Regions from separate parts of the Streptomyces sp. NPDC052301 genome, predicted to be linked through region 3. Evidence: riboswitches for the same ligand, from Rfam matches in the RefSeq annotation. Region 3 holds a riboswitch; each other region holds the start of a gene.
The links. A riboswitch is a leader RNA that binds a small molecule or an ion and turns the genes downstream of it on or off. The one in region 3 is predicted to bind thiamine pyrophosphate.

Region 1: it holds a riboswitch for thiamine pyrophosphate, as region 3 does, so the genes downstream of both, ACIHEJ_RS27185 (thiamine ABC transporter substrate binding subunit) here and thiC (phosphomethylpyrimidine synthase ThiC) in region 3, are expected to answer to the same signal.
Region 2: it holds a riboswitch for thiamine pyrophosphate, as region 3 does, so the genes downstream of both, thiO (glycine oxidase ThiO) here and thiC (phosphomethylpyrimidine synthase ThiC) in region 3, are expected to answer to the same signal.
Region 4: it holds a riboswitch for thiamine pyrophosphate, as region 3 does, so the genes downstream of both, ACIHEJ_RS38140 (purine-cytosine permease family protein) here and thiC (phosphomethylpyrimidine synthase ThiC) in region 3, are expected to answer to the same signal.

What each region holds. Positions count from the first base shown of each region.
Region 1 covers NZ_JBIUBE010000010.1:117,300-122,340, forward strand. The annotation lists gene ACIHEJ_RS27175 (ABC transporter ATP-binding protein) at 1-370, opposite strand, end outside; gene ACIHEJ_RS27180 (ABC transporter permease) at 370-1,971, opposite strand; gene ACIHEJ_RS27185 (thiamine ABC transporter substrate binding subunit) at 2,016-3,089, opposite strand; TPP riboswitch at 3,172-3,280, opposite strand; gene rlmN (23S rRNA (adenine(2503)-C(2))-methyltransferase RlmN) at 3,304-4,410, opposite strand; gene ACIHEJ_RS27195 (hypothetical protein) at 4,800-5,041, opposite strand, start outside.
Region 2 covers NZ_JBIUBE010000004.1:365,784-370,824, reverse strand. The annotation lists gene ACIHEJ_RS12680 (Rv2175c family DNA-binding protein) at 1-69, opposite strand, end outside; gene ACIHEJ_RS12675 (NAD(P)/FAD-dependent oxidoreductase) at 215-1,447, opposite strand; gene ACIHEJ_RS12670 (hypothetical protein) at 1,480-1,830, opposite strand; TPP riboswitch at 1,884-1,995, shown strand; gene thiO (glycine oxidase ThiO) at 1,993-3,153, shown strand; gene thiS (sulfur carrier protein ThiS) at 3,168-3,368, shown strand; gene ACIHEJ_RS12655 (thiazole synthase) at 3,372-4,166, shown strand; gene pknB (Stk1 family PASTA domain-containing Ser/Thr kinase) at 4,271-5,041, shown strand, end outside.
Region 3 covers NZ_JBIUBE010000011.1:200,205-205,245, forward strand. The annotation lists gene ACIHEJ_RS28800 (IclR family transcriptional regulator) at 1-231, shown strand, start outside; gene ACIHEJ_RS28805 (SsgA family sporulation/cell division regulator) at 331-768, shown strand; gene ACIHEJ_RS28810 (YibE/F family protein) at 865-2,277, opposite strand; TPP riboswitch at 2,359-2,536, shown strand; gene thiC (phosphomethylpyrimidine synthase ThiC) at 2,529-4,313, shown strand; gene ACIHEJ_RS28820 (hypothetical protein) at 4,437-5,041, opposite strand, start outside.
Region 4 covers NZ_JBIUBE010000022.1:59,161-64,201, reverse strand. The annotation lists gene ACIHEJ_RS38155 (cytochrome P450) at 1-346, shown strand, start outside; gene ACIHEJ_RS38150 (peptidylprolyl isomerase) at 634-1,131, opposite strand; partial or broken gene ACIHEJ_RS38145 (ABC transporter ATP-binding protein) at 1,533-2,080, opposite strand; TPP riboswitch at 2,173-2,268, shown strand; gene ACIHEJ_RS38140 (purine-cytosine permease family protein) at 2,258-3,658, shown strand; partial or broken gene ACIHEJ_RS38135 (NAD(+)--rifampin ADP-ribosyltransferase) at 3,724-3,936, opposite strand; gene ACIHEJ_RS38130 (dihydrofolate reductase family protein) at 4,003-4,647, opposite strand; gene ACIHEJ_RS38125 (trypsin-like serine peptidase) at 4,775-5,041, opposite strand, start outside.

The sequences.
Region 1 (5,041 bases), on a different contig from region 3:
CGGGCAGCCCGACGAGCTCCAGCAACTGGCCCACCTCGGCGTCCCGTTCGCCCTTGGCCACGCCGTGCATCCGCAGCCCGAAGGCCACGTTGGCGCCGACGTCCCGCTGCGGGAAGAGCTGGTGGTCCTGGAACATCAGGCCGACGCCCCGCTTGTGCGCGGGCACGCCGGACTGGTCGCGGTCGTCCAGCAGGACCCGCCCGGAGCCGAGGGGCTGCAGTCCGGCAACCGCCCGCAGCAGGGTCGACTTCCCGCTGCCGCTGGGCCCGAGGACGCACACCACCTGGTGCTCGGCGACGTCGAGGTCGACGGCGTCGAGCACGGCCCGGCCGCCGAGGCGCACGGTCGCGGCCTTGAGGCTCAACAGCATCAGAACTCCCCCGTCCGGTCGATGCGCAGCCGCTCCAGCAGCAGCAGCGCGGCGGCGCACACCACCATCAGAATGGTCGAAAGGGCCATCGCCTGGCCGTAGTTGAGGTCTCCGGGACGGCTGAGCAGGCGGGCCACGGCGACCGGGAGCGTCGGACTGTCGGGCCGGGCGATGAACACGGTCGCCCCGAACTCGCCGAGCGAGACGGCGAACGCGAACCCGGCCGCGACCAGCAGCGCCCGCCGCACCAGGGGCAGGTCCACCTCGCGCCACACCCGCCAGGGCGAAGCCCCGAGCACGGCGGCGGCCTCACGCAGCCGTCCGTCGACCGCGCGCAGCACCGGCAGCATGGTCCGTACGACGAAGGGGGCGCCGACCAGCGCCTGCGCGAGCGGTACCAGGAACCAGGACTGGCGCAGGTCCAGCGGCGGCTTGTCGAGAGCGATCAGAAAGCCGAAGCCGACGGTCACGGCGGACACGCCGAGCGGCAGCATCAGCAGCGCGTCGAAGCCCCGCACCAGTCTCCCCGCGTCCCGGCGGGCCAGCGCGGCGGCGGCGAGACCTCCGATCACCAGGGCGATGGCGGTGGCGGCGACGGCGTACTGGAGCGAGGTCCACACCGCGTGCACGGGCGCCACCAGGAACGTACCGCCGTCGGCGTTCGTCAGCGCCCGGTAGTAGCCGAGGCCGGGCGCGTCGAGGGAGCGCCGGACGAGGACGGCGAGCGGCAGGACGAGGAGCAGCGCGACGGTGACGAGCACCCCGGCGAACAGCACCCACTGTCCGGCGCCGCGCGGCCGGCGCGCGGTCGACTCCGGGGCGACGAGCCGCAGGGCGCTCTCCCGCCGCCGTACGGTCCAGGCGTGCACGACGAGGATCGCGCCGACGGCGACGAACTGGACGAGGGTGAGGACGGCGGCCGTCGACAGATCGAAGACCTCGGAGGTCTGCCGGTAGATCTCCACCTCGAGGGTGGAGAAGGTGGGGCCGCCGAGGATCTGCACGACGCCGAAGGAGGTGAAGGTGAACAGGAACACCATCAGCGCGGCAGCGGCCACGGCGGGCGCGAGCGCGGGCAGGGTCACCTTCCGCCAGGCTCGTACCGGCGAGGCGCCCAGCATCCGGGCGGCCTCCTCCTGGCGGGGGTCGAGCTGGGCCCACAGCCCGCCCACGGTCCGTACGACGACCGCGTAGTTGAAGAAGACGTGGGCCGTCAGGATCGCCCACACCGTGGTGTCCAGCCGTACGCCCCACAGCTGGTCCAGCAGCCCGCCGTGCCCGACCAGGGCCAGGAAGGCGCTGCCCGCGACGACGGTCGGCAGCACGAACGGCACGGTGACCACGGCCCGCAGCAGCTGCTTGCCGGGGAAGTCGAGGCGGGCGAACACGTAGGCGGCGGGCAGCGCGAGCACCAGGGTCAGCGCGGTGGAGGCGAGCGCCTGCCAGGTGGTGAACCACAGCACGTGCCGGATGTCCGGCTGCATGACCACGTCCGCGATCCGCCCGAACTGCCAGGCGCCGTCGACCTTCAGCCCGCGGGCGACGATGGCGGCGACGGGCCAGGCGAAGAACAGCGCGAAGAACGCGACGGGCAGGGCCATGAGCCCGAGCCGCGCCGCGCTCCCCGTACGGCCCTTCCGGTCCGCTACTTCAGTACGAGCGAGGTCCACGACTTGACCCACTGGTCACGGTTGGCGGCGATCCTGCCGGGCGCCATGGTCTCGGGGTGCCGGGCGGCCGGGCCGTACTCGGTGAACTCGGCGGGCACCTCGGCGCCCCGCACCACCGGGTAGACGTACATGTTCAGCGGCATGTCCTCCTGGAACTCCTTGGAGATCAGGAAGTCGATGAACGCCTTGGCACCCTTGGGGTTCCGCGCGTTGCCGAGCAGTCCGGCGAACTCGATCTGCCGGAAGCAGGTGGCGGTGGCGACGCCGGTCGGGGCGGTGCCGGGCCGCTTCTTGGCATAGAGCACCTCGGCGGGCGGCGAGGAGGCGTACGACACCACGAGCGGGCGGTCGCCGCCGGCCTTCTTGCCCCCGGTGGAGCCGGAGAACTCCTGGGAGTAGGCCTGCTCCCAGCCGTCGACCACCTTGACGCCGTTGGCCTTGAGCTTCTTCCAGTAGTCCTGCCACCCGTCGTCCCCGAACTGCGCGGCGCTGCCGAGCAGGAAGCCGAGACCGGGCGAGGAGGTCGCCGCGTTCTCGGTGACGAGGAGGTTCTTGTACTGCGGCTCGGCCAGGTCGGCGAAGGTCTGCGGCGGGGTCAGCTTGTGCTTGCTGAACCAGGCCTTGTCGTAGTTGACGCAGATGTCGCCGTAGTCGACGGGCGTGACCCGGTGCTCGTCCTTGTCCAGTTGGTACGGGGCGCCGACCTTGTCGAGGCCCTTGGCCGTGTACGGCTGGAACAGCCCATTGTCGAGGGCGCGGGAGAGCAGGGTGTTGTCGACGCCGAAGAAGACGTCGCCCTGCGGGTTGTCCTTGGTCAGGATGGCCTTGTTGACGGCCTGGCCGGCGTCGCCGTCGTCGAGGACCCTGAGCTTGTAGCCGGACTGCTTCTCGAAGTCGCGCTGCACGTTCTTGGAGACGGCCCACGAGTTGTGGCTGACCAGGGTCACGGTCCTGGAGTCCGCGGACGACTTGCTCTCGACGGAACCGCACGCGGACAGGCTGATCAGGCCGAGCCCGACCGCCACGGCCACGAAGGTCTTGTTCTGCACTGGATGTCCTCCTGGGGTTGGCCAGGAAGAGACGCGGCCCTGCCCGGCCTTCCCAACGAAGAGGCCGGGCAGGGCGCAACAGCTTGAGTGATGACCGAACTCCCTACCCAGAATGACCTGGGCGAGGTTCAGAGGGTCTGCGGCCCTGTCCGCCGCACTCTCAGCGCTGTGGCGCTCCCCTGTCGGAATATGAAGATGTGTGGACCCGGCAAGATTACCGCTCGGTGGCCGCGAGCTGACCACAGGCTCCGTCGATCTCCTGACCACGGGTGTCCCGGATGGTGACGGGCACACCATGGGCCGCGATGGCCTCCACGAACGCCTTCTCGTCCTCGGGCCGCGAGGCGGTCCACTTCGAGCCCGGCGTCGGGTTCAGCGGAATGAGATTGACGTGCACGGGCTTGCCCTTGAGCAGCCGGCCGAGCCGGTCACCGCGCCACGCCTGGTCGTTGATGTCGCGAATGAGCGCGTACTCGATCGACAGCCGCCGCCCGCTCTTCTCGACGTACTCGAACCCGGCGTCCAGCACCTCGCGCACCTTCCACCGCGTGTTCACGGGGACGAGGGTGTCGCGCAGCTCGTCGTCGGGGGCGTGCAGGGAGATCGCGAGCCGGCACTTGAAGCCCTCGTCGGCGAACCGGTGGATGGCCGGCACGAGCCCGACGGTGGACACGGTGATCCCGCGCTGGGACAGACCCAGCCCGTCCGGCGTGGGATCGGTGAGCGCCCGGATCGCACCGACGACCCGCTTGTAGTTGGCGAGCGGCTCACCCATCCCCATGAAGACGATGTTGGACAGCCGCGCGGGCCCGCCGGGCACCTCTCCGTCCCTGAGCGCCCGCATCCCGTCGACGATCTGGTGGACGATCTCGGCGGTGGACAGGTTCCGGTCCAGCCCGGCCTGCCCGGTGGCGCAGAACGGGCAGTTCATCCCGCATCCGGCCTGCGAGCTGATGCACATGGTGACCCGGTCCGGGTACCGCATCAGCACGGACTCCACGAGGGTCCCGTCGAACAGCCGCCACAGCGTCTTACGGGTCGTCCCCTCGTCGGTGGACAGATGCCGTACGACGGTCATCAGCTCCGGGAACAGCGCTTCCTGCAGCCTGCCGCGCGACCCGGCGGGGATGTCGGTCCACTCCTCCGGGTCGTGCGCGTACCGCGCGAAGTAGTGCTGCGAGAGCTGCTTGGCACGGAACGGCTTCTCCCCGACCTCGGCCACGGCGTCCTTGCGCTCGGCGGGCGAGAGATCGGCGAGATGCCGCGGCGGCTTCTTGGCTCCGCGCGGGGCGACGAAAGTGAGTTCTCCGGGTGCAGGCATAACCCTTCCAGTGTGGCAGATCAACTCTGGGGACCCAGGCCAGAGCGGGGTGCGGGTGGTCACCCGCGGGTGCCTACTGTCAGCGTTGGTCTGCCTCGCACGGCCCAGGGACGGCCCAGGACTCGGTCAGCCGTCGGCCGGATGTGTCCGGGTGGCGGCGCTCTCGCCCGTCATTCCACCTGCTCCGGAGCGACCGGGAGCTGTTCCCTGCAAGGCCACGTGAAGGTGCGGTCGGGTTCGAGATGGGCGTCGCCCCAGTGAATGGCAGGGATGCCGGTCTTTCGGCGTGCCCGATCCGCATGCGCATCGAGGGGCCCGGTTCGGTGCCACACCGGGCAGGGCCCACAGATCGTTGCCGGTCTTGCGGATCAGCGGGACAGCGTCGGCTGTCAGGCGAGGCTTTCCAGGCCGAGCTTGGCCAGGCGCGACCGGATGGCGCTGGGCTTGCGGCCGAACTGCTTCCCGAGGGTGTCGTAGTCGCGCTCGCCCTGCTGGTAGAGCACGAGGAGGCGTGCGTCGTCCTCCGCCGACCAGGGGTTGCCCATCTGCGGGTAGCGAGCCCGCAGCTCTTCCGGCGACTCCCGCCGCCTGCCGGACTCGCCCTGAGGACAGACGGAGTCGATGATGTCCA
Region 2 (5,041 bases), on a different contig from region 3:
TTCGGCGATGTCGGGGAGGGTGAGCCAGGCGGGGACGAGAGCATCGATCTTTGCGTCAATCTCGGTCACGGGACCAAGGGTAGGCGCTCCGCCGGTCCGGCCGCGATCCGCTGCGCCGGGCGCCGCGACAGGTCGTCGTCCGGCTGCTGCGCCGTCGTGGCTGGTCGCACAGTTCCCAGCACCCCTGGGGATGCTGTCCTTCGGGGAAGGCCGATCAGGTGGCCGTTGCTTCCTTCAGGGGGCGGCCCGGATCCGCCACCGCCTCCGGGTCCATGCCGCGGGCCGATTCGATCAGGCGGCGGCCCTGGGCCAGGTCGCGGGGGCGGCCCACCGCCAGGAGGGCCACCAGGCGGTCCTCGCGGAGCCAGCAGACCGTCCAGGCGGGGCCGGACGGGTCGCCGCGCCACACCGTCCGGTCGGCCGCGGCGTGGTGGCCGGCGTACTGCACGAACCGGCCGAACTGCTCGGACCAGAAGTACGGCACCGGGTCGTAGACGGCCGGGGTCTCGCCGAGGATGTTCGCGGCGACCGTGCGCGGTCCCTGCAGGGCGTTGTCCCAGTGGTGGACGAGCAGCCGCTCGCCGTAGCGGGCCGAGGGGAAGGACGCGCAGTCGCCGACGGCGTACACGTCGGGCGCGCTGGTGCGCAGGTGATCGTCGGCGAGGACCTCGTGGTGCGCGCCCAGCGCGATGCCGGAGCCGGCCAGCCAGGCGGTGGCGGGGCGGGCGCCGATGCCGACGACCACCGCGCCCGCGGGCAGCCGGGTGCCGTCGTCGAGCACCACCGCACCGGGATCGACGCGTTCCACACGCGCGTGGGTGCGGAGATCGGCGCCGGCGTCCGCGTACCAGGCGGCCATGGGGGCGGCGACCTCGGCGGGCAGGGCGCCGGCGAGCGGCCGGTCGGTGGCCTCCACGACGGTCACCGCGCAGCCGGCCTCGCGCGCGGCGGTGGCGAACTCGGCGCCGATCCAGCCGGCGCCGACGACCACGACGTCGTGCTGCCGGGCGAGCACCGGCCGCAGCCGCTCGGCGTCGTCCAGGGTACGCAGCAGATGCACGCCGGGCACGCCCTCGGTGCCGGGCAGCGTGACGGGTTCGGCGCCGGTGGCGAGGACCAGCACGTCGTACGGCACCGGTCCCGCCTCGGTGTCCAGCTCGTGCGCGGCTGGGCGTACGCCCAGCACCTCGCAGCCGAGCCGCAGCTCGACGCCGAGCGACTCGAAGTCGACCTCGAAGGCGGAGTCCTCGGCCTTGCCGAGCAGGACGGCCTTCGACAGCGGCGGCCGGTCGTACGGCTGGTGCGGCTCGGCGCCGATGATGGTGACGGGGCCGGTGAAGCCCTGTTCCCGCAGGGCGACCGCGGTCTGCACCCCGGCCATGCCCGCGCCGACGACGACCGCGCGCCGCGCCTGTGACGTGCCCTGTTCCGCTGTCTGCTCGCTCACCCGATCACCATAGACACGTGACGGACAGTCAGTCAGGGGGCGTGCTCGGTGACCTGTTCCACAACGCTCGTCCCGCTACCGGGCCCCGACTCCCACTGCCAGTCCTCCTCGAGTCGCACGCGACCGTCGGGCAGCTCGACGACCGTCGACAGGCAGTGCCCGGAGGCCGTCGTGCCGTCGGTCCTCAGCTGCACGTACCGGAAGTCGAGCCGGTCCCCCGCGCGCGTGCCGACCAGATGGCCGCGTACGACGTCGCCGCCCGCGTACTCGGCCCAGATCGCGCCGTCCTTCTCGTGGTACGCGAACCGGGTGCCGGTACCCACCTGACCTGGGGCTTGGTCCGCCACGGGGGCGAGGATCAGTCCGTCCAGCGAGCGGGTCACGGCGAGGGGCTCCCTTACGGGTGATGAGCGGGGCGAGCTAGGGTGGCCACCGTACAAGCACTCGCGGGAGCCCGGACGCACCGGGCTGAGAGGGAGGCTGGCGGCCTCCGACCGTACGAACCTGATCCGGGTCATGCCGGCGAAGGGAGGGGCTGGACGCCCATGCCGTCACGTACGCCCGACGTCCTCGTCATCGGGGGCGGAATCATCGGCCTGGTCACGGCCTGGCGCGCCGCGCAGCGCGGGCTCGCCACGGCCGTGGTGGACCCCGATCCCGGGGGCGGGGCCGCCCGGGTCGCGGCGGGGATGCTGGCCCCGGTCTCCGAACTGCACTACGGCGAGGAGCGGCTGCTCGCCCTGAACCTGGAGTCCGCCCGCCGCTATCCGGACTTCGCGGCCGAGCTGACCGAGCTGACCGGACACGACCTCGGCTATCGCCGCAGCGGCACCCTCGCGGTCGCGCTCGACGCCGACGACCGCGCCCACCTGCGCGAACTGCACGCCCTGCAGCAGCGCTGCGGGCTCGACTCCGAGTGGTTGTCGGGACGGGAGTGCCGGCGGCTGGAGCCGATGCTGGCGCCCGGGGTGCGCGGTGGGCTGCGGGCCGACGGCGACCACCAGATCGACCCGCGCCGGCTGGCGGCGGCCCTGGTGGCCGCGTGCGAGCGGACCGGAGTGGTGTTCCACCGGGCGTGGGCCGAGCGGCTGGACGTGGTGGCGGGCCGGGCCGCCGGGGTGACCACGGCGGACGGCACCGAGCTGCGCGCCGGGCAGGTGGTGCTCGCGGCCGGCAGCATGAGCGGGCGGCTCGCGGGTGTGCCCGAGGCCCTGCTGCCGCCGGTGCGGCCGGTCAAGGGGCAGGTGCTGCGGCTGACGGTGCCGAACCGGTTCGCGCCGTTCCTGAGCCGGACGGTGCGGGCCGTGGTCCGCGGCAGCCAGGTCTATCTGGTGCCGCGGGAGAACGGCGAGCTGGTCGTCGGCGCCACCAGCGAGGAGCTGGGCTGGGACACGACGGTCACCGCGGGCGGCGTGTACGAGCTGCTGCGCGACGCCCATGAGCTGGTGCCGGGCATCACCGAGCTGCCGCTCACCGAGACCCGGGCCGGGCTGCGCCCCGGCTCCCCCGACAACGCGCCGCTGCTGGGTCCGTCCGGCCTGGCCGGGCTGCTGCTGGCCACCGGGCACTACCGCAACGGGGTGCTGCTCACGCCCGTCACCGGGGACGTCATGGCGGAGGTGCTGGCCGGCGGTGCGCTGCCGGAGGAGGCCCGTCCGTTCACGCCGCAGCGCTTCGGCGCCGTACTTCTGGAGCAGTCCGCATGAGCATGTCCGTCACCATCTCGATCTCCGTCAACGGGGAGCGCCGGGAGATCACCCCGGGCACCGCTCTCGACGCGCTCGTGACGACCCTGACCCCGGCGCCCTCCGGGGTGGCCGCGGCCGTCAACGAGACCGTGGTCCCGCGTGCGCGGTGGGCGTCCACCGCGCTCGCGGAGGGTGATCGCGTCGAAGTCCTCACCGCCGTGCAAGGAGGCTGAGCCATGGCCGACGATTCCCTGGAGCTGGGGGGTACGACCTTCTCGTCCCGGCTGATCATGGGCACGGGCGGTGCGCCCAGCCTGGAGGTGCTGGAGCGGGCGCTGCTCGCCTCCGGTACGGAGCTGACCACGGTCGCGATGCGCCGGGTCGACCCGTCCGTGCACGGCTCGGTGCTGTCGGTGCTGCAGAGGCTGGGCATCCGGGTGCTGCCGAACACGGCGGGCTGCTTCACCGCCGGGGAGGCCGTGCTGACCGCCCGGCTGGCCCGGGAGGCGCTGGGCACGGACCTGATCAAGCTGGAGGTCATCGCCGACGAGCGGACGCTGCTGCCGGACCCGGTGGAACTGCTGGAGGCGGCCGAGACGCTGGTGGACGACGGGTTCACGGTGCTGCCGTACACCAACGACGATCCCGTGCTCGCGCGGAAGCTGGAGGACGTCGGGTGTGCGGCCGTGATGCCGCTGGGCTCGCCGATCGGGTCGGGGCTCGGGATCCGCAACCCGCACAACTTCCAGCTGATCGTGGAGCACGCGCGCGTGCCGGTGATCCTGGACGCGGGAGCCGGCACGGCCTCGGACGTGGCGCTGGCGATGGAGCTGGGCTGTGCGGGGGTGATGCTCGCCTCCGCCGTCACCCGCGCGCAGGAGCCCGAGATGATGGCCGCCGCGATGCGGCACGCGGTGGAGGCGGGCCGGCTGGCCCGGCTGGCGGGGCGGATCCCGCGACGGCACTTCGCCGAGGCCTCCTCCCCCACGGAGGGCCTCGCCCACCTGGACCCCGAACGCCCGGCCTTCTGATCACATGAGAGACAGATCGCACGAGAGTCACAGCTCTGCTGCATTCCGCTCCTCGAACGGCGCAACGCGCGGCACTGTCGGCCGCCCCTCGTAGACTCCCCTGCGTGGATACGACCCTTCAGGACCCCCTCGTCGGGCAGGTGCTCGACGGCCGCTATCGCGTCGACGCACGGATCGCGGTCGGCGGGATGGCCACGGTCTACCGGGCCCTGGACACCCGCCTCGACCGCGTCCTCGCGCTGAAGGTGATGCACCCGACGCTCGCGGCCGACGGCTCCTTCGTGGAGCGGTTCATCCGGGAGGCGAAGTCGGTCGCCCGGCTCGCCCACCCCAACGTCGTCCAGGTCTTCGACCAGGGCACCGACGGGTCGTACGTGTATCTGGCGATGGAGTACGTCGCCGGGTGCACCTTGCGGGACGTGCTGCGGGAGCGCGGCGCGCTGCAGCCGCGGGCCGCGCTGGACATCCTGGAGCCGGTGCTGGCCGCGCTCGGTGCCGCGCACCGGGCCGGTTTCGTGCACCGCGACATGAAGCCCGAGAACGTGCTGATAGGGGACGACGGCCGGGTCAAGGTCGCCGACTTCGGACTGGTGCGGTCGGTGGACACGGTGACCAGTACGACGGGTGCCGTGCTCGGGACCGTGTCGTACCTGGCGCCCGAGCAGATCGAGCAGGGCACCGCCGACCCGCGGGTCGACGTGTACGCGTGCGGTGTCGTGCTCCACGAGATGCTGACGGGCGGGAAGCCGCACTCCGGGGACTCCCCCGCGCAGGTGCTCTACAAGCACATCCACGAGGACGTGCCGCCGCCCTCGGCGCTGGTGCCGGGGCTGCCGTACGAGCTGGACGAGCTGGTCGCGGCGGCCGCCGCGCGC
Region 3 (5,041 bases):
CTGCTGCGGCGGCTGGCCAGGACGCGGCGGATGGAACCGGTGGTGGAGCGTCAGGAGTACGCGCTCGGCACGGTCTGTGCCGCGGTGCCGATCACGGTGGGCACGACCGCGGCCACCATGGCCATCTCGCTCCCCGCCCACCAGGCCGACCGGCTGCAGTCCGCGGCCCAGCGGCTGCAGGCGGAGATCGGCCGCCACCTCGGGTCGCTGACGCTCTCTATCAGCATCTGAAAACTTACTCCTTGTGATCTGCCGTGTACTTTCAGCAAGATTTGACCAGGGTTAGAGGGTTCAAACCCGGCCAGTCGATGTCATATGACGGGGTAGGCGATGCGCGAGTCCGTACAGGCAGAAGTCATGATGAGCTTTCTCGTGTCGGAGGAGCTCTCCTTCCGCATTCCGGTGGAGTTGCGCTATGAGACCGGTGATCCCTATGCCGTGCGGCTCACCTTCCATCTGCCCGGTGATGCCCCGGTGACCTGGGCCTTCGGGCGCGAGTTGCTGATCGACGGGGTCGGCCGCCCGTGCGGGGAGGGAGATGTGCACATCGCCCCTGCCGATTCCGAGTTGCTGGGCGAGGTGCTGATCCGGCTTCAGGTCGGCGGTGACCATGCCCTGTTCCGTTCGTCGACGCCGCCGCTCGTCGCGTTCCTGGACCGCACGGACAAGCTGGTGCCCCTCGGTCAGGAGGGTGCGCTGGTCGACTTCGACGCTCATCTGGAGGAGGCCCTGGACCGCATCCTGGCCGAGGAACAGAGCGCCGGCTGAAGCGTTACGGCAGGGGTGGGTGACGCTCCGGAGTGCGGTGTGGAGCCGTGCAGGAACGCTTCTGCACCGACTCTGCGGGCGGCCGGCCCGCCGGGCTCAGCGCTTTCTGCGGCGGCCCCGGCCGCCCCGCGCCGGAATGGGCGGGGCCCCGGCGGCTGCAACGGCCTGCGGGCCGGACCGGTCGGCCGACACCACCAGTGCGGCGAGCAGCGTGGTGACCGGGACCGAGGCGACCAGGCCGATCGAACCCACCAGTGTGCGCACGATCTCCTCGGCCACCAGTTCGCTGTCGGCCACGGTTCCCACACTGCTCTGAGCGATCGAGAACAGCAGCAGCAACGGCAGCGCGGCACCGGCGTAGGCGAGGACGAGGGTGTTCACCACCGACGCGATGTGGTCGCGGCCGATGCGGATGCCCGCCCGGTACAGACCGCGCCAGCCCATCGTCGGATTGGCCTCGTGCAGCTCCCAGACGGCTGACGTCTGGGTCACGGTCACGTCGTCCAGGACGCCGAGCGAACCGATGATGACGCCGGCCAGCAGCAGACCGCTCATGTCGATCGACGGATACAGGCCGTGGATCAGCCCGGTGTTGTCGTCCGTGTTGCCGGTCAGCGCGGCCCAGCCGATGAACCGGGAGCCGAGCACGCCGATCAGAGACAGCGAGATCAGCGTGCCGAGCACCGCCACCGACGTACGGGCCGACAGGCCGTGGCACATGTACAACGCGATCAGCATGATGGCGCTCGATCCGACCACCGCCACGAGAAGCGGGTTCGAGCCCTGCAGGATCGCCGGCAGGATGAACAGGGTCAGCACCAGGAAGCTCACGGCCAGTGCCACGAGTGCCATGACACCGCGCATCCTGCCCACCACGACGACGGCGACCGCGAAGATCCCGGCGAGCAGCGCCATGGGGAACTTCCGGTTCACATCGGTCACCGCGTACTGGAGGTCCTTGGGCGCCGAGGGCTCGTAGGCGACCACGACCTTCTCACCCTGGTGCAACTGCCGGGACTGGTCGGGTTGCACGATCTCGGTGAACGTACGGCCCTGGTCCTTGCCGGTGTCGACCCGGACGGTCGCCTTCCTGCAGGTGCCGTCGGCCTGTTGCCCCGCCGAGGTGCCCTCGGCGGTGGAGGTGTCACCGGTCGAGGTGCCACCGGAGGCGTTCACCGACTTGCAGCTCACCTCCACCACCCTGGTCACCGTGGCCTGTTGTGTCTGCCGGTCGAAGCCGACGCCGGTGCGCTTGTGCGAGGGCGCTCCCCCGGGCCACAGCACCATCAGACCGGCCACCACCGCCACGGTGAACGGGACCAGGATTGCGGCGATCACCTTGCGCAGGTGCCGGGAGACGGGCGCTGCGGGCCCATGGCTGTGGCTGTGGCCGTGCGCATGCCCGTGCCCGGACGTCTGCGCGTGCCCGGACGTCTGCGCGTCGCTTTCGTCCCGCGCTGAGCCTTCCCGATGGCGCGGTTCGGGAGGCTGGTACGGGTACTGCTCCATCCTGGTCACCGCCAGATCATCGCAACAACGGCAGGGGGCCCACTGTTCACCGCGCCACACATGACGCTAGCGTGGAGGCACCTTTGCACACGCGGGAGCTCGGAGCACCGGGCTGAGAGGGCGCTGACCTCCGTAGAAGCGATGTTTCACGTGGAACCAGCGAGGGTCCACGCACAACATCGAACGACGGAAACCGCTGCGTCGACCGCCGAACCTGTTACCGGGTAATGCCGGCGTAGGGAGTAGGTCTGATGACCAACAAGGACGCACGCACGCCTGCCTCTGTTCAGGACGACACGTCCCAGGAGGCCGGGAAGTCCATCGGCTGGCACAAGGCGTATGTCGAGGGATCGCGCCCCGACCTGCGCGTGCCGGTCCGTCAGGTGCACCTCACCAACGGGCAGTCGGTCACGCTGTACGACACGTCGGGCCCGTACACCGATCCGCTCGTTGACACCGACGTCCGCAGGGGTCTGCCACCGCTGCGGGATAACTGGATCATCGCCCGTGGCGACACCGAGGAGTACGCGGGCCGTCCCGTCCGTCCCGAGGACGACGGGATCAAGCACACCTCGCCGCGCGGCGGCCTGCGGAATCTGGACGCGGTCTTCCCCGGACGGCCGCGCCAGCCGCGCCGGGGCCGTGACGGCCAGGCGGTGACGCAGCTCGCGTACGCCCGCCGAGGTGAGATCACGCCGGAGATGGAGTACGTGGCCGTCCGGGAGAACGTCTCTCCCGAGGTGGTCCGCGACGAGATCGCGGCGGGCCGGGCCGTACTGCCGGCCAACGTCAACCACCCGGAGATCGAGCCGATGATCATCGGCAAGCGGTTTCTGGTGAAGGTGAACGCCAACATCGGCAACTCCGCGGTGACCTCCTCCATCGAGGAGGAGGTCGAGAAGATGACCTGGGCGACCCGCTGGGGCGCCGACACGGTCATGGACCTCTCCACCGGCCGCAACATCCACACCACCCGTGAGTGGGTGCTGCGGAACTCCCCCGTCCCCATCGGCACGGTGCCGCTCTACCAGGCCCTGGAGAAGGTCGACGGCAAGGCCGAGGAACTGACCTGGGAGATCTACAAGGACACCGTCATCGAGCAGGCCGAGCAGGGCGTGGACTACATGACCGTCCATGCGGGCGTCCGGCTGCCGTACGTGCCGCTCACCGCCAACCGCAAGACCGGCATCGTCTCGCGCGGTGGCTCGATCATGGCCGCATGGTGCCTGGCGCACCACAAGGAATCGTTCCTGTACGAGAACTTCGAGGAGCTCTGCGAGATCCTCGCCGCCTATGACGTCACCTACTCGCTCGGTGACGGCCTCAGGCCCGGCTCGATCGCGGACGCCAACGACGAGGCTCAGTTCGCGGAGTTGAGGACGCTCGGGGAACTCAACCGCATCGCCAAGCGTTTCAACGTACAGACCATGATCGAGGGCCCGGGCCACGTCCCGATGCACAAGATCAAGGAGAACATCGACCTTCAGCAGGAGATCTGCGATGAGGCTCCGTTCTATACGCTCGGCCCGCTGACCACGGACATCGCGCCGGCGTACGACCACATCACCTCCGGCATCGGCGCGGCGATGATCGCCTGGTGGGGCACGGCGATGCTCTGCTACGTCACGCCCAAGGAGCACCTGGGCCTGCCCAACCGGGACGACGTCAAGACCGGCGTCATCACCTACAAGATCGCGGCGCACGCAGCCGACCTCGCCAAGGGACACCCGGGTGCCCAGGAGTGGGACGACGCACTGTCCGACGCCCGCTTCGAGTTCCGGTGGGAGGATCAGTTCAACCTCGCCCTCGACCCGGACACGGCACGCGAGTTCCACGACGAGACGCTCCCGGCGGAGCCCGCCAAGACGGCTCATTTCTGCTCCATGTGCGGTCCGAAGTTCTGCAGCATGAAGATCTCGCAGGACATCCGCCGCGAGCACGGTGGCAGCCGGTCCGACATCGAGGCGGGCATGGCCCAGAAGTCGAAGGAGTTCGCCGAGGCGGGGAACCGGGTCTACCTGCCGATCACGGACTGAGGTCCGGGCGTAAACGGTCCGCGTCTTCCAGTCGGCGCGACGGCACGACGGGAAGCGCGGGCCAGGTCGGCCGGTCGTGTGGCACGCCCGGCCGGGGCTCATGCCGCACCGGGGCACTAGCCGTCACTCGGGCTGGTGCTCCGGGCCGCCGAAGTCCGGGCTCGAGTAGTCCGGACTGGTGAAGCTCGGCCGGCCGGAGGCGGTGCCGTCGTCGGGGCTGCTGAAGCCGGGGCGGTCGTAGCCCAGGCGCGGCATGCGGCCGGTCGGGGCCGTCGGGGTCGTGCGGTGCAGGGCGGCGGGATCGGGCTCGGCGAGTGCCTCGCGGAGGAACGGCACGATGCCGCGCTCCAGCAGGGCGTCCCGCCAGGCGTCCCGGGCCCTTCTCAGCTCCTGGTGCGCCGCGTCCACCGACTGCGCCTGAGCCGAGCTGTTGTTGCGCAGCGCGGTGAGGAGCAGCCCGACGGCGGCGACGAGGATCGCCGCCGCGGTCACACCGCCGAACACCCAGCCGGCGGTGAGCATGGTCTGGGCGAAGGTCTGTCCGGGGGCCAGCATCTTCAGGATGTAGCCCACGAGCAGAAAGATCGCCGCCGCGGTGCCGGAGAGGACGGGAGCCAGGACGGCGATGACCGCGATGGCACCCGCGCCGGTGCTCTCGGCGGCCTCGCCGAGGGTGCCGGCGAGCCCCGCCATGGTGGAGCCGGGGTCGGACACAGGGGAGGTGTCGG
Region 4 (5,041 bases), on a different contig from region 3:
CCGCGACCTGGCCCTCGGCGGCACCGTGATCCCGCAGGGCACCCCGGTCCTCGCCGGCTACACCGCCGCCGGGCGCGACGAGGCCTTCCACGGCCCGGACGCCGACCGCTTCGACGTCACCCGGCCCGGCGTGGCCCGGCACCTCTCCTTCGGCCAAGGCGCGCACTACTGCGTGGGCGCCCCGCTCGCCCGCCTCGAGGCCACGATCGCACTGGAACGGCTCTTCACCCGCTTCCCGGACCTCGACCTCGCCGTCCCCGAGGGCCGACTCCCCCGCCAGCGCAGCTTCATCGGCAACAGCGTCGAAGCGCTCCCGGTCCGCCCTCAGCGCCCGGTCCGGCGCTGAGGAGCGGCACGAGCCGGCGACAGCCCGACGCCGGCCTTCCGCGCCTGCCGGAGAAGCCGCCTCGGACTCTTGCGCCCCCGCAGCACCGCATCGGACAGCCTCCTCGAAAGCACCGCTTCAGCGGGGCCGGCTCCGCGGGCGGGTCCGATACGGCGCAGCATCGTCAGGAAGGCGATCCGGCTGCGGGAGTCGTCGTCGCGCAAGCGGCGTCCCGGCCGGCCGGCCGGGACGCCGGAGATCATTACGGCGCGACCCTCGGCGAACCGGACCCGGGTGAGGGGACCGATTCAGCTGCCCTCGACGACGCCGGAGGCCGCGATCTCCACCTTGCCCTTCGGGGCGCCGGACTGCGAGCCCAGCGACTCGATCTGGTCGACGAGGTCCTGGCCCTCGACAACCTCGCCGAAGACGACGTGCTTGCCGTCGAGCCAGGGGGTGAGGACGGTGGTGATGAAGAACTGCGAGCCGTTGGAGTTGGGGCCGGCGTTCGCCATGGACAGCAGGTACTTGCGGTCGTGCTTCAGCTCGAAGTTCTCGTCCTCGAACTTCTCGCCGTAGATGCTCTTGCCACCGGTGCCGTCGTGGCGGGTGAAGTCACCGCCCTGCAGCATGAACTGGGGGATGATGCGGTGGAAGCCCGAGCCGGCGTAGCCGTAGCCGTTCTGGCCGGTGGCCAGTTCACGGAAGTTGCGCGCGGTCTTCGGTACGACCTCGTCGAAGAGGTTGAAGACGATGCGGCCGGCCGGGGCGCCGTTGATGCTGATGTCGAAGTAGACGTTGCTCATGGGGTTCATCCTGTCACCCTTGTTGCCGGACACGCCGAAAGGGGCCCCGTTCATCGCACGTGCCGGATGAGCTGAGCTCCGGGTGCGGTGCGATCGTACGGCCGGACGCGGCTGCGCCCTGTGCGGGACGAGCCCGGACGACGTTCCGGTTCCGGCTCGGGTGACGCCCTGCCGTGACCGCCACTCCCACCGGTCAGGAGCCTGCAGGGCACGACGTGCGCGCCCTGCAGGCAGGCCTCGTACGTCGCGGTGTCGCACGACGAAGACGGCGAGTGCGACGGTGACCGACGGCCGGAGCGCGTACACGAGGCACGAGCCGGAGACCGTGGCGGTGTAGCCCAGGGACCCGGGTCCCGGGCTCCACTTCTGGACCAGGCGCCTCCAGGCGGCCGACACCATCGCTCTCCTGCCGTGTATTCGACGCTGTCGGCGGTCAGCTCCATGAAGGCCGCCTCCAGGGAGGCGGCGCGGGTGGTCAGCTCGCTCAGCCGGATGGCGTTCTCGAAGGCGAGCGCCCCGATCCGGTCCGCTGGGAGCCCGGACCCGGCGAGCCGGCGTCGGCCGCGCCCACCGGCTCGACCGAGGCGCCCGCCGCGGTCAGCACGGCTGCCATCTCGGCGACGTGCGGTGTCCCCACCAGAACGCTGCTGCCGGTGCTACGGGCTGCGAAGTCGCGTACCGGCTGCGGCGAAGAGGCGGCCCCGGCCGATGACGACCAACTGGTCGGCGGTGTTCTCCATCTCTGACATCAGGTGGCTGGAGAGGAGGACCGTGCGCCCCTCGTCGGCGGGCGCCGGAAGAGCGGGCGCACCCGGAGCACGCCCTCCGGGTCCATGCCGTTGATCGGCTCGTCGAACATGAGCACGGGTGGGTCCCCGATCAGGACGGTGGCGAGGCCCAGCCGCTGCTTCATGCCGAGGAAGACTCCGCCGATGCAGCGGCTCGCCGCCCGGCCGTCCCGCGTCCGTGGTCGCGCGGTGCCACACGCCCCGTCCCGTCCCGGCAGGAACCGGTCACCGGTCCGGGCTATTCTGGCCGGCGTACCTGGACACGGGGTGCCCCCGCACGGGGGCTGAGATCACACCCGTTGAACCTGAACCAGTTAGGACTGGCGGAGGGATGTCGTATGTCGTTGCCGTATGCCCATGAAGAGACGGCCGTCGCCGAGGCGCGGCGGGTCTTCGACGGCCGGATGCCGACGGCCCCCGGCGATCTGCGGGTGGAGGCGCGCGGCATCACGCCGGTGCCCGAGAACGCTCGCTACGGCAGCCCCCGGCGCCTGTTCACCGTGTGGTTCGCCCCCAACCTGACGATGACCGGCGTGTTCACCGGCACGGTCGGGGCGGTCCTCGGTCTGGACTTCGCCACCGCGCTGCTCGCCGTGGTGCTCGGCACCCTGCTCGGTGCGGTGCCCACGGCCTACCTGGGGACCTGGGGCAGCCAGACCGGGGCGGGCCAGCTGCCGCTGGCGAGGCTGGCCTTCGGACGGGCCGTCGCTCTGCCGGGCACCCTGCAGTGGCTGTCGTCGATCGCCTGGGACGCGCTGATCGGTCTGTTCGGCGGGGACGCGCTGGCCCAGCTGTTCGGCTGGCCGTTCTGGTTGGGGGTCCTGGTGATGCTGGCGGCCCAGGGGGCGCTGGGCGTGATCGGATACGAGGCGATCCACCGCCTGCAGACCGTGATGACCTTCGCGCTCGCCGCCTCGCTCGTCGCGTTGGCGGTGAAACTCGGGCACGGCACCCAGCCCGCGACGGCCGCGACCGTGCACGGCGCCGACCGGGCGGGTGCGTTCGTTCTGACCTGCACCGTCGCATTGAGTCTCGCCCTCTCGTGGGCCCCGTACGCCAGCGACTTCAGCCGCTACCTGCCCCGGACGGCGTCCCGTCCGCGCATGTTCTGGTACACCCTGCTCGGTGTCGGCGTGTCCTTCGTGGCGGTGCAGGCGCTCGGCCTGTGGGGCGCCGCCCAGTTCACCGACCAGACCGCCCGGGGCGTGGACCGGCTGCTCGGCGGCGGCGCGCTCGGCGCGTTCGGACTCCTCGCCGTCGCTCTCGCGGCCCTGTGCAGCAACGCCATGAACGACTACAGCGGGTCACTGGCGCTGCAGACCGTCGGCGTGCGGCTGCCGCGGCCGGTGGCCGCCGGGCTCGCCGCGGTGCTCGGTTTCCCGCTCGTGCTGTGGATGCACGCCGCCGACACCACCGCCCGCTTCCAGAACGTACTGCTGTTCGTCGGCTACTGGATCCCCGCGTTCGTCGCGGTCGTGATCGTCGACTGGGTGGTCCGCGCGCGGGCGCGCGGCGGCCGCCCGATCGACCTGACGGCGGAAGAGGCGGAGTCGCAGCCGTGGTGGCCGGCTCTCACGGCGTTCATCGTCGGTTTCGCCGTTGCGGTGCCGTTCATGAGCACCAGCCTGTACGTGGGCCCGGTCGCCCGGGCCCTGCACGGCGCCGACCTCGCCTACCCCGTGGCGTTCCTCGCGGCCTTGCTCGTCTACGCGCCGTTGCGTGTACGGCCCCGGGCCTGACCTCTGTCGATACAACGGCGTGGCCGTCCTGATCCTCGTCCGCTCCTCAAGAGCGGCGGCTCTCGTCAGTCCAGGATCGCGGCGACGCCGCGGCGGCGAAGGCCGGCCAGCCCGTCCGACATGACCTTGATCTGCTCCGGGGAGTGACCGGCCCAGCCCTTGAGCTCCGAGACGATGCGTACCGGCTCGCGTGTGCGATAGGAGCGAGTGGGGTTGCCCGGGAACTTCTTGTCGGTGATGTTGGGATCGTCCTCGAGATCGCCGGTCGGCTCCACCACGGGGAACCACAGGGCAGGGCCCACGCCCCCTCGCAGGCGCAGTCCGAACTGGGGTGGGCCCTCGCGTCACCTTCGCCAGAACAGGTGGTGCGTCACGCCGCCCGGGCTCGGCACCACCTCCAGGTGGAACCGGTCGAGCAGTTCATCGGGGGACTCCCACAGCCGTAGTCCGGAGCCGAGCTCCACCGGCGAGACCGCCACGTGCATGGTGTCGACGAGGTCGGCGTCGAGGAACTGGCGGATGGTGGTGACCCCGCCGCCGAGTCGGACGTCCTGGCCCTGCGCCGCTTCCCGCGCCCGTTCGAGGACGGCGGCCGGGTCGCCGTCGACGAAGTGGAACGAGGTGTCGGAGAGCGTGAACGACGGACGCCTGTGATGGGTCATGACGAACACCGGCGTACGGAACGGGGGTTCCTCGCCCCACCAGCCACGCCACTCGTGGTCCTGCCAGGGCCCGCGCTGGGGGCCGAACTTGTTGCGGCCCATGATCTCGGCACCGATGTTGCGCGCGAAGTCCCGCGTGAAGTAGTCGTCGAGGCCCCGGCTCCCGCCGGCATCCGTGCGCATGGGCCAGCTCGCCGTGGCGCCGGCCCAGGCGAACAGCCTCTCGGGATGGTCGAGCCCGAACGGCCGGTCGAGACTCTGGTGCTCACCGGCACCGATCCCGTCGCTCGAGACGTTGAAGTTCATGACTCTCAGCAGCTGATCCACGTGTTTCCTCGTCTGGTCACGTCGCTTCGTCGTGTGGCAAGGCGCCGCACATCCTGACGTCGAACGGGAGGTGACGGAATCGACAGCAGCCGCTGTTTTTTTCTCGGGCGACCGCGCATGCGCACGATCAGCTGAGCTTGAGGTGGCCGCCGATCTCCCCGGCGACCTCGGGGTGGGAGAGATATTCCATGATGTTGTGGGCCTGGTCGCGGGCGTTGACGACCGCGACGTCGGTCACCGTGCCCGCCCATTCGTCGGCCAGCGGGCACCCGATGGTCACGGCGTCCGACGGGTACCACGCGTTCAGCCAGTCCGTCACCGTTTCGGGGCGCCTCGGCACCTCGACCAGCAGCCTCTTGTACACGCTGTCGAGCCCCAACGGGCTGCCCACGGT